2 regions of the Helicovermis profundi genome follow, and region 1 is predicted to be linked to the other one. Evidence: riboswitches for the same ligand, from Rfam matches in the RefSeq annotation. Region 1 holds a riboswitch; the other holds the start of a gene.
The links. A riboswitch is a leader RNA that binds a small molecule or an ion and turns the genes downstream of it on or off. The one in region 1 is predicted to bind cobalamin.
Positions count from the first base shown of each region.

Region 2: another riboswitch for cobalamin. It lies ahead of AACH12_RS00350 (ABC transporter substrate-binding protein); the one in region 1 lies ahead of AACH12_RS01975 (precorrin-8X methylmutase).

Region 1 is NZ_AP028654.1:460,456-468,620, forward strand. It holds gene dhaS (dihydroxyacetone kinase transcriptional activator DhaS) at 1-84, opposite strand, end outside; gene AACH12_RS01940 (flavodoxin domain-containing protein) at 322-852, shown strand; gene AACH12_RS01945 ((2Fe-2S)-binding protein) at 989-1,384, shown strand; gene rsmH (16S rRNA (cytosine(1402)-N(4))-methyltransferase RsmH) at 1,657-2,706, shown strand; gene AACH12_RS01955 (GIY-YIG nuclease family protein) at 2,739-3,005, shown strand; gene AACH12_RS01960 (hypothetical protein) at 3,002-3,217, opposite strand; gene AACH12_RS01965 (polysaccharide deacetylase family protein) at 3,422-4,642, shown strand; gene AACH12_RS01970 (hypothetical protein) at 4,731-4,871, shown strand; cobalamin riboswitch at 4,920-5,111, shown strand; gene AACH12_RS01975 (precorrin-8X methylmutase) at 5,245-5,877, shown strand; gene cbiD (cobalt-precorrin-5B (C(1))-methyltransferase CbiD) at 5,914-7,038, shown strand; gene cbiE (precorrin-6y C5,15-methyltransferase (decarboxylating) subunit CbiE) at 7,025-7,675, shown strand; gene cbiT (precorrin-6Y C5,15-methyltransferase (decarboxylating) subunit CbiT) at 7,672-8,165, shown strand, end outside.
Region 2 is NZ_AP028654.1:65,189-73,353, reverse strand. It holds gene AACH12_RS00365 (sensor domain-containing diguanylate cyclase) at 73-1,341, shown strand; gene AACH12_RS00360 (ABC transporter ATP-binding protein) at 1,364-2,137, opposite strand; gene AACH12_RS00355 (FecCD family ABC transporter permease) at 2,138-3,181, opposite strand; gene AACH12_RS00350 (ABC transporter substrate-binding protein) at 3,221-4,180, opposite strand; cobalamin riboswitch at 4,239-4,370, opposite strand; gene AACH12_RS00345 (ArsR/SmtB family transcription factor) at 4,781-5,092, shown strand; gene AACH12_RS00340 (thioredoxin family protein) at 5,180-5,374, shown strand; gene mgsA (methylglyoxal synthase) at 5,429-5,827, opposite strand; gene AACH12_RS00330 (DUF134 domain-containing protein) at 5,842-6,222, opposite strand; gene AACH12_RS00325 (Fur family transcriptional regulator) at 6,224-6,661, opposite strand; gene AACH12_RS00320 (Lrp/AsnC family transcriptional regulator) at 6,751-7,191, opposite strand; gene AACH12_RS00315 (ribonuclease H family protein) at 7,341-7,883, shown strand; gene AACH12_RS00310 (M20/M25/M40 family metallo-hydrolase) at 7,969-8,165, opposite strand, start outside.

The DNA.
Region 1 (8,165 bases):
AGAAATTTTTGCCAAAGGGTGAGTTTTCATCAATTGTTTTATAGAATCTGCAAGTGCCTTTTTTGTTATAAGTGATTCAGACATGTTTTTCTCCTAGTGATATTTTATGTGATTTTACAAATATAATTGCAAAAGAATTATTATAAAATCTATAATAATTTTATCAAACATATAGCTTAAATAGTAGTTTTTTATCAGGCAATTTAATTTTTTATAAAATTATGATAAAATATAGATAAAGTTATATAAGTTTAAAATATTTGATTGTTTAAGCATTCAAGTTTAATATTGTATTGAATTTTGAATACTGGAGGTAAATAAATGAAAACTATAGTTGTGTACAAATCTAAGTCAAATTTTGTAAAAAATTATGCTGATTGGATTGCAAAAAATCTTTCAGCTGATATTTTTGAAGCTTCAACTGTGACTAGCGATAAATTATTAGAATATGACACCATAATTTATGGCGGTGGTTTATATGCAGGTAGAATAAATGGAGTTAAACTTATTAAGAAAAATATCCATGACTTAAAAGGGAAAAATATAGTTGTTTTTTTCTCTGGAGCATCCTCACCTAATGAAAAAGCAATTAATGAAGTAAAAAACAATAATTTTGATGAAGAAATGCAAAAAAACATTAGATTTTTTTATTTAAGGGGAGGATTTGATTATAATAAGTTAAAAAGTTTTGATAAATTACTAATGAATATGCTTAAATTTACTTTGAAAAGAAAGAAAAATTTATCAGCAGATGATAGGGGAATGCTATCGGCATATGATAATCCTGTAGATTTCACTAAAGAAAAAAATATAGATGAGTTGATTAGCTATGTAAATAGCAAGGCTAAGTAAATTTATATTGTCAAAGAATATTTGGACTCAATATTGAGAGTATATAAGGAGGTTTTATAAATTGTTTAAAGCAAGCACATCTACATGAGGATCGATTTCAAATTCTAGTATAGAAGAAAAAAATATAAAGTGTCCAGTGTGTGGGATGCTAGGAAAAGCTGTACCAAACGAAACAGTAGCAAATCTTGTTAAAATGAATAAAAGCCCAATTAATGAATGTAAGGACTATACAATCTGTTTAAATTCTAAATGTAAAGTTGCATATTTTTCTGAGGAAGATATGTTATTGACAAAAGATATTAAGGTACCTATATGGTATAAAGATGATGCTACAGAAAAGTATGCATGCTACTGTAATCGAGTTACGATTGATGAAGTTAAAAATGCTACTATAGAAAATAATGTAAAAAATCTTAAAGAGTTAATGAATTATACAAATGTTATGAAAAATGGACAATGTAAAAAAAATCATCCGTTTGGAAAATGCTGCTCAACTGAGCTTAATAAATTAATTGAAAAATATAAAAATTAATGAGGGATAGAGTTTATCTTTGAATAGTAAATCGTGAGCATTTTATCCGATGCCTTAGAATTTTAGTACCCCCACTTCTTAAAAAAGTGGGGGATAAAGAACTCTAAAAAGGCCCTGGATTATGTTTTCTAAGATTCGGTGGGAGTAAAAACTCCCTCTGAATCTTAGAAATTCATTTATGTTCATGATTTTTTTTATTCAAGTATTATTGAATATAATGATATACTGAAATTAATACAGAAAATTATTTTCAATTAATAAAAGGAGAAAAAATGGAAAATCAAGATAAACCTCATAAAAGAAGAGTTAGATACAAAGGGACTCATCCAAAAAAATATTCTGAAAAATATAAAGAACATGATCCAAATAAGTATTCAGATACTGTAGCGAGAGTTATTTTAAAAGGAAGTACACCAGCTGGTATGCATATTTCGATTTGTGTAAAAGAAATCTTGGAATTTTTACAAATAAAGCCAGGTCAAACTGGTCTTGATGCAACGCTTGGGTATGGGGGACATTCTCTCGAAATGTTAAAGTGTTTAAATCATACCGGTCATCTTTACGCACTTGATGTTGATCCTATTGAACTTCCTCGTACAAGAGATAGATTAGAAAAACAAGGATATGGTCCAGAGATATTAACTATTAAGCAGTTGAATTTTTTAGAAGTTGATAAAGTTGCGTCTGAAGCAGGTTTATTTGATTTTGTTCTAGCAGATCTTGGTGTTTCATCAATGCAGATTGATAACCCCAAAAGAGGTTTCTCATATAAAAAAGAAGGGCCACTTGATCTTAGACTTAATCCTAAAAAGGGTATTTCAGCTTCTGAAAGATTAAGAAATATTTCAGAAGCTGAACTTGAGGGGATGCTTATTGAAAATTCAGATGAACCTTATGCTGCAAAAATTGCTAAAGCTATTATTATAGAAAACAAGAAAGGAAAATATATTTCTACAACGACTCATCTTCAGCAAATAATAAAAAGTGCATTAAAATTTATTCCTGAAAACGAGAGGGAAGAAGCTGTTAAAAAATCTTGTCAAAGATCTTTTCAAGCACTTAGAATAGATGTCAATGAAGAATTTGAAGTTTTATATGAGTTTCTAGAAAAATTACCAAGTTCTCTTAAAAGTGGCGGAAGAGTTGCAATTCTTTCTTTTCACTCTGGAGAGGATAGACTTGTAAAAAAATCTTTTAAGCGTTTATTTAAAGAAGGAATTTATAGTGAAGTTGCCTCAGAAATAATTAGGCCTTCTAAAGAAGAATGTAATATCAATACACGTGCGCGTTCTACTAAAATGCGATGGGCTATAAAAGCGTAATCAAACAAATAAAGTAAAATGATAGGTGGAATATGAAAGCAACTAAAAATTATGTATATATTCTGAAGTGTAGTGACAATACTTTGTACACTGGTTGGACAGTAGATTTAGATAAAAGAATGAAAACTCATAACTCTGGAAATGGTGCCAAATACACAAGGGGTAGAACGCCGGTGATTCTTAAATATTATGAAGAGTTTGAAACAAAATCTCAAGCTTTAAAAAGAGAAATAATAATAAAAAAACTGACTAGAAAAGAAAAAATTTCTTTAATAGGCAGTTTCAAAATTGACTTTTAATGAAGTATTGACTTAAAAATAAGTAATACTAGGAATCCTATTCCAAAGAACAATAAAATTGGAATAAGTAGTGCAATTGAAATTGGAATTATTACAAATAATACTCCAATAAATATAAGTGTAAGAATTATTTTTATTATCCCAAATCCTAAAGACAATAAAAATTTCCCTAAAAGAATTAATACGAGTATAAATAGAAGATTACCAAGCATAATTTGCCTCCTTTTGTACTTTATTTATATCTGCATCTACATAATAATATACTTCTATTAATATAAAATAGAAGTAAGATTAAAAAACAATTAGAGATTGATAAAAAAGGGTTACATTTATTAAATAATAGTTGTAATTTCTGATTTTGAGTATATTATTAGTATGTAAATACATAGATATTAATATATAAAATGGGAGATAATATGAAAAAAGGAATAGTAGTAGTTTTAGCAATCACTTTATTATTAAGTGGTTGTTCTTTAAAACAAGTAAATGAAGAAAATATAGACCTCAGTAAAGAAAATGCAAATAACGTGGAAGTAAGTACAAAAAATGTTGACGTTAAAAATGTAGAAAATGACAAAGATACAGAAAATGTTGAAGCTAAAGAAATAGAAAAAAATATTGATAATACTACAAAAATCGAACCTAATAGTACAAATGTAGAAACTACAACTAGCAAAGAAGATTCAAATAAAGAAGATGTAAAAGAAGCTACTAATTTTACTGAGCTAAGCACGAAAGAACTTAAAAAAATTAAAGCGAACGAACTCGGTGAAATTATGGTTATTATGTATCATGGATTAAGTAAAAAAAATGCAACGTATTCTAGAACAGCTGAAAGTTTTAAGAAAGATCTTCAAGAGCTTTATGATAGTGGATTTAGACTACTTAGCCTTAAAGATTTTGTTAATGGAAATATTACAACTAAAGCGGGATATACACCTGTTGTTTTAACTTTTGATGATGGAAATAGGTCAAATTTTAATATATTAATTGATGAAAATGGTGATAAAGAGATTGATCCAAATTCGGTTGTTGGAATTATGGAAGATTTTTATGATAAACATAATGATTTTGGGCTTGAAGCAACGTTCTTTTTAAATGGTGGAACTCCATTTGGACAAAAGAATTTGGTTAAATATAAATTAAATCATATCATAAATGTAGGTATGGATATCGGAAATCATAGTTATCATCATGGACATTTTAAAACAATGGATGCAGATAAAATTGAAAATACTCTTGCAAATGTTGTAAAAGAATATGAACCACTTATGAATGGATATAAAATCAACACTCTTGCTCTTCCGTTCGGAGAAAGACCAAAGAATGACGCAGCTAAAGAAAAACTTGTATCCGGAAGCTATGACGGAACTAAGTATAATAATATTGCAATTTTAAATGTAGGATGGCGACCTTCTTGGTCAGCTTATAGTAAAAGATTTAATCCAAAAAGCATTTTAAGAGTACAAAGTGGAGATGGAAAATTACAATTAAGACATTGGCTTGATTTATACAAAGAAAAGCCAAGACTAAAATTTATTAGTGATGGCAATCCTAAAACTATCACAATAAGAGAAGGAAATGAAAAATATCTTTCTAAAGAGTCTTTGGATGAGTATAAAATAGTAACTTATTAGCGATTAACTTATTAACTAGGTTTGAATAAGCGAATTCTGGCTTAGTGATAAAGGCATATATTTTAACTAGTGTAAGGGATGTGAATTTATGAATAATCAAATAATTATATTTATTTTAATAGTATTTTTTATAATTTTAATTTCTATTCAATATTCTATAAATAAAATAATTGTTATACTAAAAAAAATAAGCGATCAATTAAGTATTATTAGTATGAAAAGTAAATAATTTTTTGTATTTACTTGCTTAAATCTTTTTGATAGGATGTAGTTAATAATTGAATATTAGATAATAGGTGCCTAAGTTAGAGTGATTCTAATGAGAGGATAATAGGGAAGACAGTTAAAATCTGTCGCAGCCCCCTGCTACTGTGAATACTACCGTTAAACAATACGTCACTGGATTTCTGGGAAGACGTTTAATGGGCTACGTATGAGCCAGGAAACCTGCCTACTATTGTTAAACGAGATACTTCAGGCGGGAAGACTACGAATTAAAACGGCCTTTTGGGCTGTTTTTTGTATATATAGGTATAAAATTCTTGCTTTTTTACCTGAAATGTAAATTTGAATAATACCTAGATAATATTGCGGAGGAATAAATGAGTAAATATCTTGAAGATTATATTAAAAACCCAATGAAAATTGAGGAAAGAAGTTTTGAAATTATATTAAGTGAATTAGGTAAACATAATTTTGATGAAAGAGAAATTAAAATAGTTCAAAGAGTGATCCATACGACTGCAGATTTTGAATATGCTAATTTAATAGAAATTCATCCTAAAGCTATTGATATACTTATGGACAGTTTGAGAAATGGAAATGATATATATGCTGATACTAAGATGGTTATGGCTGGTACAAATAAAAGAATACTAAAAGAATATAATTCAAAAATATATAATTTAGTTCACGAAGAATCAGTATTCAAAATCGCAAAAGAAAAAAATATTACTAGATCGATGGCGGCTATTGAAATTGCGGCTAAAGACAAAAATACTTCGATATATGCAATAGGTAATGCCCCAACAGCAATTTATAAACTACTTGAATTAGTTAAAGAAAAGAAAGCAAATCCATCTTTAGTAATCGGAGTTCCAGTAGGTTTTGTAGGTGCTGCTGAATCAAAAGAAGCTCTTAAAAATTCGGGTATACCTTATATAATTATTAATGGAAGAAAAGGTGGTAGTCCAGTTGCTGCAACTATTATTAACGCAATAATGTATCAAATGTAATGACTATTAATGAATTGACTAAAAGTAGGTGAAGTTTTGGAAAGGTATATAGAGAAAAACGGTAAAAAATTAAAATATGGTTATACTACAGGCTCTTCAGCAACTGCAGCTTCTAAAGCTTCGGCTATTATGTTGTTAAATAGAGAAAATGTAAATACAGTAAAAATTGATACACCTAAGGGATGGCCTCTAACTATTGATATTTACAATCAGGAAATAAATGATGATTATGCTCTTTGTTCAGTTATAAAAGATGGCGGAGATGATCCTGATATGACCAATAAAATGACTATATTTTCAAAAATTTCATTTAGAGATGATAAAGAAATTAATATATATGGTGGAATAGGCATTGGAAAAGTAACAAAAGAAGGTTTGAGTATTAAACCGGGAAATAGTGCAATTAATCCAGTTCCGCTAAGAACTATAGAAAAAGAAGTTAGAAGTGTTATAGGTGAAAATAGAGGTGCAAACGTTGAAATTTACGCACCAGATGGCGAAAATATTGCTAAGAAAACTTTTAATCCTAAACTCGGAATTGTTGGAGGTATTTCTATAATCGGGACTTCTGGCATCGTTGAACCTATGAGCGAAGATGCTTTAATTGAAACTTTAAAAATTGAAATGAGAATATTTAAGAAAAAACATTATGATAAAATTTTGCTAATATCACCCGGAAATTATGGAAGAGACTTTAGTAGAAAAATGGGTCTAAATATTGAAGAAATAATTAAATGTAGCAATTATGTAGGTCAAGTAATTGACGAAGCGCTTAAACTTGATATAAAAAAAATTCTTTGGGTTGGACACGCTGGTAAAATGGTAAAAATCGCAGGTGGTATATTTAATACTCATAGTAAAATAGCAGATGGAAGAATGGAAATTATTATGAGTCAACTCGCCTTAATTGGTGCTGAAACTGATCTTATTAAACTAATTAGTATATCAAATACAACTGATGAAGCATTTAAATACATTAAAGAATATAAGATGGATAAAGTATTTGATAATATCAGTAATAAAATCTCTGAAAAATTAAATAAGAGGGCATTTGATGAAATTCAAAACGGAGTTGTCTTATTTACAAATGAGCATGGGCTACTAAGTGTTTCTGATTTAGGTAATAAGATAATGGAGGAATTTAATATTGAACAAATTTAATATAGTGGGAATCGGACCAGGAAATCCAAAATATATTTTACCTATAGCAACTGAAATTATAGAAAACTCTGATATTTTGATTGGTGGAAGAAGAAATCTTGATTCTCTTAAATATTTAAAAAAAGAAGAATTTATTATTACTGGAGATTTAACTAAAACGATTGAATTTATAAGCGCGAATTATCAAAGAAAAAGAATATCTGTAATTTTATCAGGTGATACGGGATTTTATAGTATGCTTAATTTTTTAAGTAAACATTTTGATAAATCAAGTTTTAACGTTACAGCTGGGATTAGTTCACTTCAATATATGTATTCAAAACTAGCTCTTACATATCATAATGGCATATTAACTAGTGTTCATGGTAGACAAAATGATTTTTTAAATTTAATAAATGAAAAAGAAACGCTAGGGCTTCTTACAGATAAAAAGAATAATCCAAGCTTTATAGCAAAAGAGATGAAAGAAAATCTAATAGATATAGGTCAATTTGAAATTTATGTAGGAGAGAATTTATCCTATGAAAACGAAAAAATAACTGTGTATGCTGTGGATGAACTTGCAAAAGAAAAATGCGAATTTAGTGACTTAAATGTAGTTATTATTATAAATAAAAATGAATTGGAGAAAAAATGATAGGAATAGAAGATAAAGAATTTTTAAGAGGCAAAGTTCCCATGACAAAAGAAGAAATAAGAGTAATTTCACTTTCAAAACTTAGACTAAAGAAGAATTTTGTGGCTCTTGATATTGGAAGTGGCACTGGTAGTGTTTCGATTGAAATGGCAAAATTTTTAGAAGATGGATTAGTATATTCTTTAGAAAAAAAAGAAGAAGCATATAGTCTTTTTTTAAAAAACATAGAAAAGTTTAAAATTTACAATTGTAAAGCATCTTTAGGTGAAGCACCTAAAGACTTACCTAAAAATATAAAATTTGATGCTATTTTTATAGGTGGTTCTGGGGGAAATATTGAAGAAATTATTGATTATTCATATTTGAATTTAAATGAAACTGGAAGAATTGTCCTTAATTTTATTACTATTGAAAATACTTATAAAACACTAGATAAGTTAAACAAATCTAATTTTAAAGAAGTAGATATTATTTCTGTTAATATTGCAAG
Region 2 (8,165 bases), 400 kb from region 1:
ATATGATAATTAAATCATTATTAGGGTATAATAAGAAAAGAAGAAAAATTATAAATTTAAGAAGGTGCTAACATGAAAAAAACTGTACGCTTTAAAGACTTTTTTATTATATTCGTTATAATAATCCTTTCTAGCATTATTGTTCCATATATGATTTTCACTAAATACATTTTTATTATTCAAATTTCTCTTATTTTATTATCATGTTTTACTAGTTACTTCTTTATTAAGAATTTTCATATTTCTCCAATATTAGATTCTGAAAATAATAATTTGAGAGATATATCAAATGCAAAAATTAAAAATGCTCTATTTGATATTAGTGATCTTATTATGAATTCATTAAATTCTAGCATGAGCGAGGTTCACAAAAAAGTTCTTGAATATGCGATTGAATTAATAGAAGATGCTCAAGCTGGTTCAATCGCCTGTGTTAGCAGTGATGATTATGTAGAATTTATTACATCAAAAGGTTATAATAATGAAAAACTTAAAGGGGTAAAATTTAAAAAAGAAAAAACTTTTTTATGGGTATATTCCAAAAATAAACCACTTGAACCAATTATAGTTAATAACACTACTGAATTTAATAACACTTACCTAGGTGATGAAAATATAAAAACTTTAAAAGAAGCTAGTGCAAATACTTTCAAGTCTACTTTAACATCGCCTATTTTTATCGATGATAAAGTGATTGAAGTTTTAAATATTGATAGTTTTAATGAGAATGCATTTACAGAAGAAGATAAAAAAATAATTAATATATTTACTTCATTAATTGGCATAACTTTAAAAAACCGTGCTCTTCTTGAAGAAGCCAATTTTTTATCTAGTCATGACAAACTAACAGAAATTTACAATAGGCGTTTTTTTGAAAAAGAATTTCTAAACTTTCAAGAAAAAGCATTTAAAGAAAATCACCCTTTTTCAATAGTGCTTTGCGATCTTAATTATCTAAAAAAAATAAATGATAACTTTGGTCATATTGCAGGTGATGAAGCGATTATAAGCGTTGTAAACGCTATTAATTCAGAAGTTAGTAAAGATGATATTTTCGCAAGATATGGTGGAGATGAATTCATTATTCTTTTCTCCAATTCAAATAAAAGTGATTCTGAAGCAAAAATGAAATCTATTTTTGATAATTTTGATAATTTCAAATTGAAAGTAGCAGGAGGCAAAGTACCAATCCAATTTAGTTATGGAATTTCTTCAGCGCCTGATGAATCAATTATGTTAGATATACTTGTAAAAATTGCTGATCAGAGAATGTACACACATAAAAGAGAGTTAAAAGAAACTAATAAAACAGACCCTAACTTTGCTTCTTTAATAAAATAAAACCTATATAATATATATAGGTTTAGTAAGGTATAACATATTTAGAACCCGTTATTGGGTTCTTTATTACTGCAACATTAACATCATAAACCTCTTTAATACTTTTTTCATTAACTATATTTTCACTACTACCACTAGAATATACCTTACCATCTTTTAATAATACAATATTATCTGCATATTCAATCGCTAAATTAACATCATGCAATATTGTAATTACAGTTATTCCTTTTTCTAGCGAAAGTTTTTTAATTAATTTCATTATCTCAACTTGATGATGAATATCCAAATAGCTAACAGGTTCGTCCAAAACTAAGACTTGTGGCTCTTGCGCTATTGCTCTTGCAATAATAGCTCTTTGTTTTTCACCACCACTCAAATTATTTATAAATCTATCTTTAAGTACATAAGTATCTGTTTTAATCATAGATTCTTTTACAATTAAATAATCCTCTTCTGTTTCTGTTTTAAATCTTTTTTGATAGGGCATTCTTCCCATCATAACAATTTCCTCAACTGTAAAATCATACTCAATAATGGTGCTTTGAGGAACAAGTGCAATTTTTCTACTTAACTCTTTTCTTTTATATTCATTTATTTCCTTGTTAGAAATATATATTGTATCTTTACTCGGATATAGTAGTTTAACTATATTTTTAACTAAAGTAGTTTTCCCAGAGCCATTTGGTCCTAATATACAATTAAACGATCCATGAGAAATTGATAAACTTATATCTTTAATTATTTCTTTATTTACATAACTATAATTTAAATTCTTTATTTCGACATTATTCATTTAATTTATACCTCCCATATTTTTATTTTTTACTAATAAATACAAAAAATATGGTGCTCCAAACATAGCAGTTACTACACCAATTGGTATTTCAGTTGGTGCTACTATAGTTCTTGAAATAGTATCTGAAATTACCATGAAAATACTTCCACCCACAATTGCAAATGGAATAAGTCTTCTATGATCTGGTCCAGAAATAATTCTAACCGCATGTGGTACTATTAAACCTACAAATCCAATTATACCACTCACCGAAACTGCTGCTGCTGTTGAAAGAGAACTAAGTACTAATAACACAATTTTCGTTTTTTCAACGTCAACGCCTAAACTCTGAGCAGAATCTTCACCAAGTAATAATAAATTCAAATCCTTTGCAAAAAAGATAAAAAGTATATTTACAATAATAAATGGAATTAATATTATATATATTTTGCTCCAACTAGCCGCAGAAACACTACCCATAGTCCAAAAAATAATTCTTTCAACTTGATCTCTATTTAATGCCATTAATAGTGAAATTATTGAAGATAAAAAAAAGTTAATTGCAATTCCTGCAAGTAGCAATGTTACAGTTGGCGTTTTACCACCAATTCTTGACAAATTATATACAATAAGTATAGATAATACAGCCCCAATAAATGCACCAACTACAACAGTGCTTATTCCTAAATAAGAAACTGTATTAAAAAAAATAATTACAATAGATGCTCCAAGTGCTGCCCCTGATGAAACTCCAAGAACATAAGGATCCGCCATAGGATTTTTAAAAACTCCCTGAAAAACAGAACCACTTGCAGCAAGAGAGCCACCAATAAGCGCAGATAATACTATTCTTGGAAATCTAATATTAAGAATAATCTGTAGATGTGAGTGTTTTATATTACTCACATCTACAAATTTATTAATAAGTGGTATTTTGCTTACAAGTATTTTTATAGAATCACTAAATGGAATTTTAACCGCACCAATAGTACTAACAAATACCATAAAAACAATTAATAATAATATACTAATAATTAAGTTTATAACAAAACTTTTTCTCATTTTTTACTCCAATTTCTATTCGTCCGATAACTTAGAAATTTATTTATAAATTCCTGGGTGAAGAATTTTAAACATTTCAACTAAGCCATCTGCAAGTCTTGGCCCTTGTCTATCAATTTGATTATTATCAATTTCAAATAATTTACCATTTTTAACTGCTGTTAAATCTTTATACCCATTCGCAGCTTCAATACCCTTTTTGGCATCAAAATATTTAGAGCAAATTAAAATTGAAGGATCTTTTTCAACAATTTTTTCTAATGAATAACTCCAATGTTCTCCATCTTTTGCTATATTATTTCCTCCAGCCATTTCAATTAAATCATTTATAAAAGTATCTCCAGTTGCAGTATAATCTCCATACTCACCAAAACCAACTACATAGTAAACATCAACCGGATCTAATCCTTTTGCTAATTCTTCAACTTTTGTAACTTTTGTCTTCATTCCGTCAATTACTTCTTTTGCATTTTTTTCATTATTAAGCAATTTACCTGTAGTATTTATTACATCATAAACTCCATCAAAACTTTCCTGAGGAACAAGTACAACTACTTTAAAGCCTAATTCTTCTAATTTTTTTAGTACATCTTCTTTGAAATGAGTTGATGCGATAATTAAATCTGGATCTAATTTTGTAATTTCTTCAATACTAGGATCTGATAAACTTCCAACAGAACTTACTCCACTAACTTTTTCTGGATAATTATCATAATCTGTTCTACCAACTAATTTATCACCCGCGCCTATTGCATAAATAGTTTCTGTTATACTTGGAGCTAATGAAATAACTTTCATAGGCTCTTTTTCTACTTCAACTTGTCTATTAAATCCATCGGTAATTGTTAATGGATATAATGATTTTACTTCTTTCTGAGTATCTGTAGCATTTGAATTATCTTCTTTTGAATTGTCTACAGCTGAATTTGAACAACCAGAAAAAACCAATACTAGACTTATTAGCATAGCTAATATAAAAGTGTACTTCTTTTTAAACATAAAAAAATCCTCCTAAAATATAATACTCTACGAGAAAATAAACATTACTCATCCTCGTGAGATTTCCAAGTTAAAGGCATGTGTCTGACTTAAAGATATGAACTATCTTAATACAGTGGCGGGACCGTGATGGATTCTTACCATCTTCCATATAATAAATAAATTTATTACCTTCAACTATTAAGTTCAACAACATTATAACACAAATAAAAAATAAATATACTTTTTTATTATAGATAGTTATCCACTTGTTATCAACAAATTTTGTTAATAACTTTCCTTAAAATTTTATAGTAAATGCTTATTATTATTTAAAAATAATCGAACAAAAATTCGATTTGTTAACATTACCCACAGACTTATCCACAGTTTTATATATAAAATAATTTTTAGCATCTTTTTTTTACTTAAAAAATCACATAATAAACACAATATATCGTTATTCATAATAATTAAACCACAATATCCTTTAAATTATTTTTATGTTCCTATATAAAAACAACTAGCTTATTATTAATAATATAAATAATCCACATTTTGTTGACAATACACACATTTTGAGTTAATATTATAATATTCTAATATTACTTTGGAGGTAAAATGTCCACATTAAATGATATAACATCAACTTTGCTAAAATCGATTGCCCACCCAACAAGAATTTCTATTTTAGAATTGCTTAGAGAAGAAAATACACTTTGTGTATGTACTATCTATGAGAAATTAAATTTAGAACAATCCAATATCTCTCAGCACTTAAAAATACTTAAAAATACAGGTATATTGCGCTCTAAAAAAAATGGGCTTCAAGTACTATACACTGTTGAATATCCAGAAATTTTCAAAATAATTGATTTAGCTAAAGACATTATTAAAATTGAAGCGCAAAAAATCAATGATCAGTTTAATTAATTTAATTTTTACTAGTAATTATTAATTTTTAAAGGAGTATTTATGAAAATTATAATCTATGACTTAAATTGCTGAGGTTTTTCAAGTATGATGCCCGTAGTTGACGCGGCTCTTAAAAGACTTAATCTACCGAACAATATAGAAGTAATTTATGATGAAAATCTTATGAAAAAAATAGGATTAAAGTATACTCCCGCTCTTGAAATAAACGGAGAAATAGTATACGAAGGAAAATATCCTGGTGTAAAGACAATGATTGATATGTTTAAAACTTATATTTAACATAAGTATATTAATAAAAAAATGTTATCTAATTTAAGATAACATTTTTTTATTTTAATATTCAGCTTTTATTGCTTTCCAGTCAGGATTCTTATTCATTGAGAGTAAAAGTATCTCTGCCGTAGTTATATTTGTAGCTACTGGTAATTTGTGTACATCACATAAGCGAAGAAGTGCCTGAACATCTGGTTCATGTGGCTGAGAAGTTAATGGATCTCTTAAAAAAATTACTAAATCCAACTTTTCATACGCAATTAAAGAACCAATTTGCTGATCTCCACCGAGTGGACCAGATAAATATCTTGTTATTTCAAGTCCTGTAACATCATGTATTCTTGTTCCTGTTGTTCCTGTAGCAAAAAGATTATGGTTTTTTAAAATCGATTTGTATTTAACAGAAAACTTAACTATATTATCTTTTTTCTTATCATGTGCAACTAATGCTATATTCATACTACACCTCTTTTTTATTTTTGATTTCTACCTCTTCCCATGCCTCTATTTCTTCTTTTTCTAATTATAGTAGAATCTTCTAATTTCTCTATACTATTATCAGTATCTACTGAATAATGACCACCATCTATTTTAATAGCCATTCCATTATATAATGCTGTAGCTACTTTTTTTCTTGCACTCTCAATTACAATCTGAAATGTCTGCCTTGATATATCCATTTTTTTCGCGCATTCAATTTGACTTAATCCCTCAATATCTTTAAGCTTTAAAGCTTCAAGTTCTTCAAATTTTAAAATAATTTCTTCTAATTCAAATTTTGAAATTCCTGCTGGTTTAAATATAGCAACTTCAGGTTCAAATGAAATTCTTCTTCTTTTCATTGGTCTAGGCATATTATTCCTCGCATTCCTCACAATAACCTTCCATAATTATTGTGACGTCTTCCACATTTTTATTATATTTTGTTTTTATATACTCTATCTCTCTTGAAATTTCTTTAGAAATTTCTTCATCATTATATTCTTCAATTTTTCCACAGTTAGTACATTTAAAATGAATATGAACATTATTTTCATGAAACATTTTCATTTCGAAACATCTCTCACCATCAATATTAATTTCTTTAATAACATTTTTTCTTTTTAAAATATCTAAATTTCTGTAGATTGTAGGAAGACTCACTTTTTTTTCTCTTAATGCCATATAACAGTCATCAGCATTAAGATGCTTTTCACTTACTAAAAAAAGTTTTATTAGCTCTCTTCTCGATCTTGTAACCCTAACATCTTTTGAAATAAGATAATTTTCTATTTTATCTAAATTAGTTAACATAAACGCTCCCTTAATAATATGGCATATGCTAATTATATATTTGTTTTCTAATAGTGTCAAATCGCTAACAATTTAAATAATAATTTTAACTATTTGGGAATAACAACTTTCGAAGTCTCTTTTAAGGTTGATAATGCAAGATAAGTATAAGTACTTTTAGCATGCTTATTTATGCTATCAATTAATATTTCTAAAGATTTAGCATCTCTTGTTTTTGCTTTAACAAAATAGCAAGTATCCCCAGTAACTTTATGTACCTCTTGAATTTCAGGTTTATTAGTTAAAAGTTCTCCCATTTCTTCAATAGTTATATCTCCTACTGGAACAGTTATAAATACAGTTATGTCTACTCCAACTTTGTCTGCATTAATTATTGCAGAATAGCCACTAATAACATCATCATTTTCAAGCTTTTTAACTCTTTCTTTAGTAGCCGTTGTTGAAAGTCCAATTATTCTTCCAAGTTCTGCTATAGATTTTTTACCGTCATTTTGAAGTTCCTCTAATATTCTAAAATCATATTGATCCAATTTATCACCTCTTTTAATTAAATTAACCCATATTATATACTACTATTAGCATTATATCAAATTATATCAACAATTTTAGAAGTTAACATAAATTTAACTTTTCTGATATACTATTACTAAGTAAAAAAGATTTAGTTGGAGGAAAAAATATGAAAATAGTAAATATATACACTGACGGAGGATGCTCCAACAACCAATCAGATATTAATACTGGTGGTTGGGGAAGTGTACTTGAATATAATGGAAAAACCAAGGAAATTTACGGGGGCGAAAAAAATACTACAAATAACCGAATGGAAATATTCGCAGTTCTAATGGCTCTAAAAGAATTAAAAACAACTGATTTAATCATAAATATATATTCTGATAGTTCATATGTAATAAATTGCCTGAAAGAAAAATGGTACATTAAATGGCAAAAAAACGGATGGATTAATTCACAAAAAAAGAAAGTCGAAAATAAGGATTTATGGGAACCGTTAATTAGCGAAATTCAAAATTTTAACAATATTAATTTCTATAGAGCTAAAGGGCATTTAAATTTATCAAAAAATAGTGAATTAGAAAAATGGCACGCAAAACTAAAAAAAATTAATGGTAATGATTTTAATTATGATCTTTTTATTAAAGTTACTAAAATGAATAATTTAGCTGATGAACTCGCAAATAAAGGAATCGATGAAAACAGATAATTAATTTAACTATTTACACCAAACAGAGAATTGCCTATAAGGCAATTCTCTGTTTGGTGTAATAATTTTATGCTTTAAAATCCATTTATTTCATAAGTTCTAAAACTATTTTAGCAGAATTAAACAAATCTTCAATTTCAATAAACTCATCTAATGTATGTGATTTTTGAAGTCCTATTGCAAGGTTTATTGATTTTAAACCTTTTCTATTATATACATTAGTATCACTTCCACCACCTGAACTTTTAAGTTTAAAATTTAAACCCACCTTATTGATTGCTT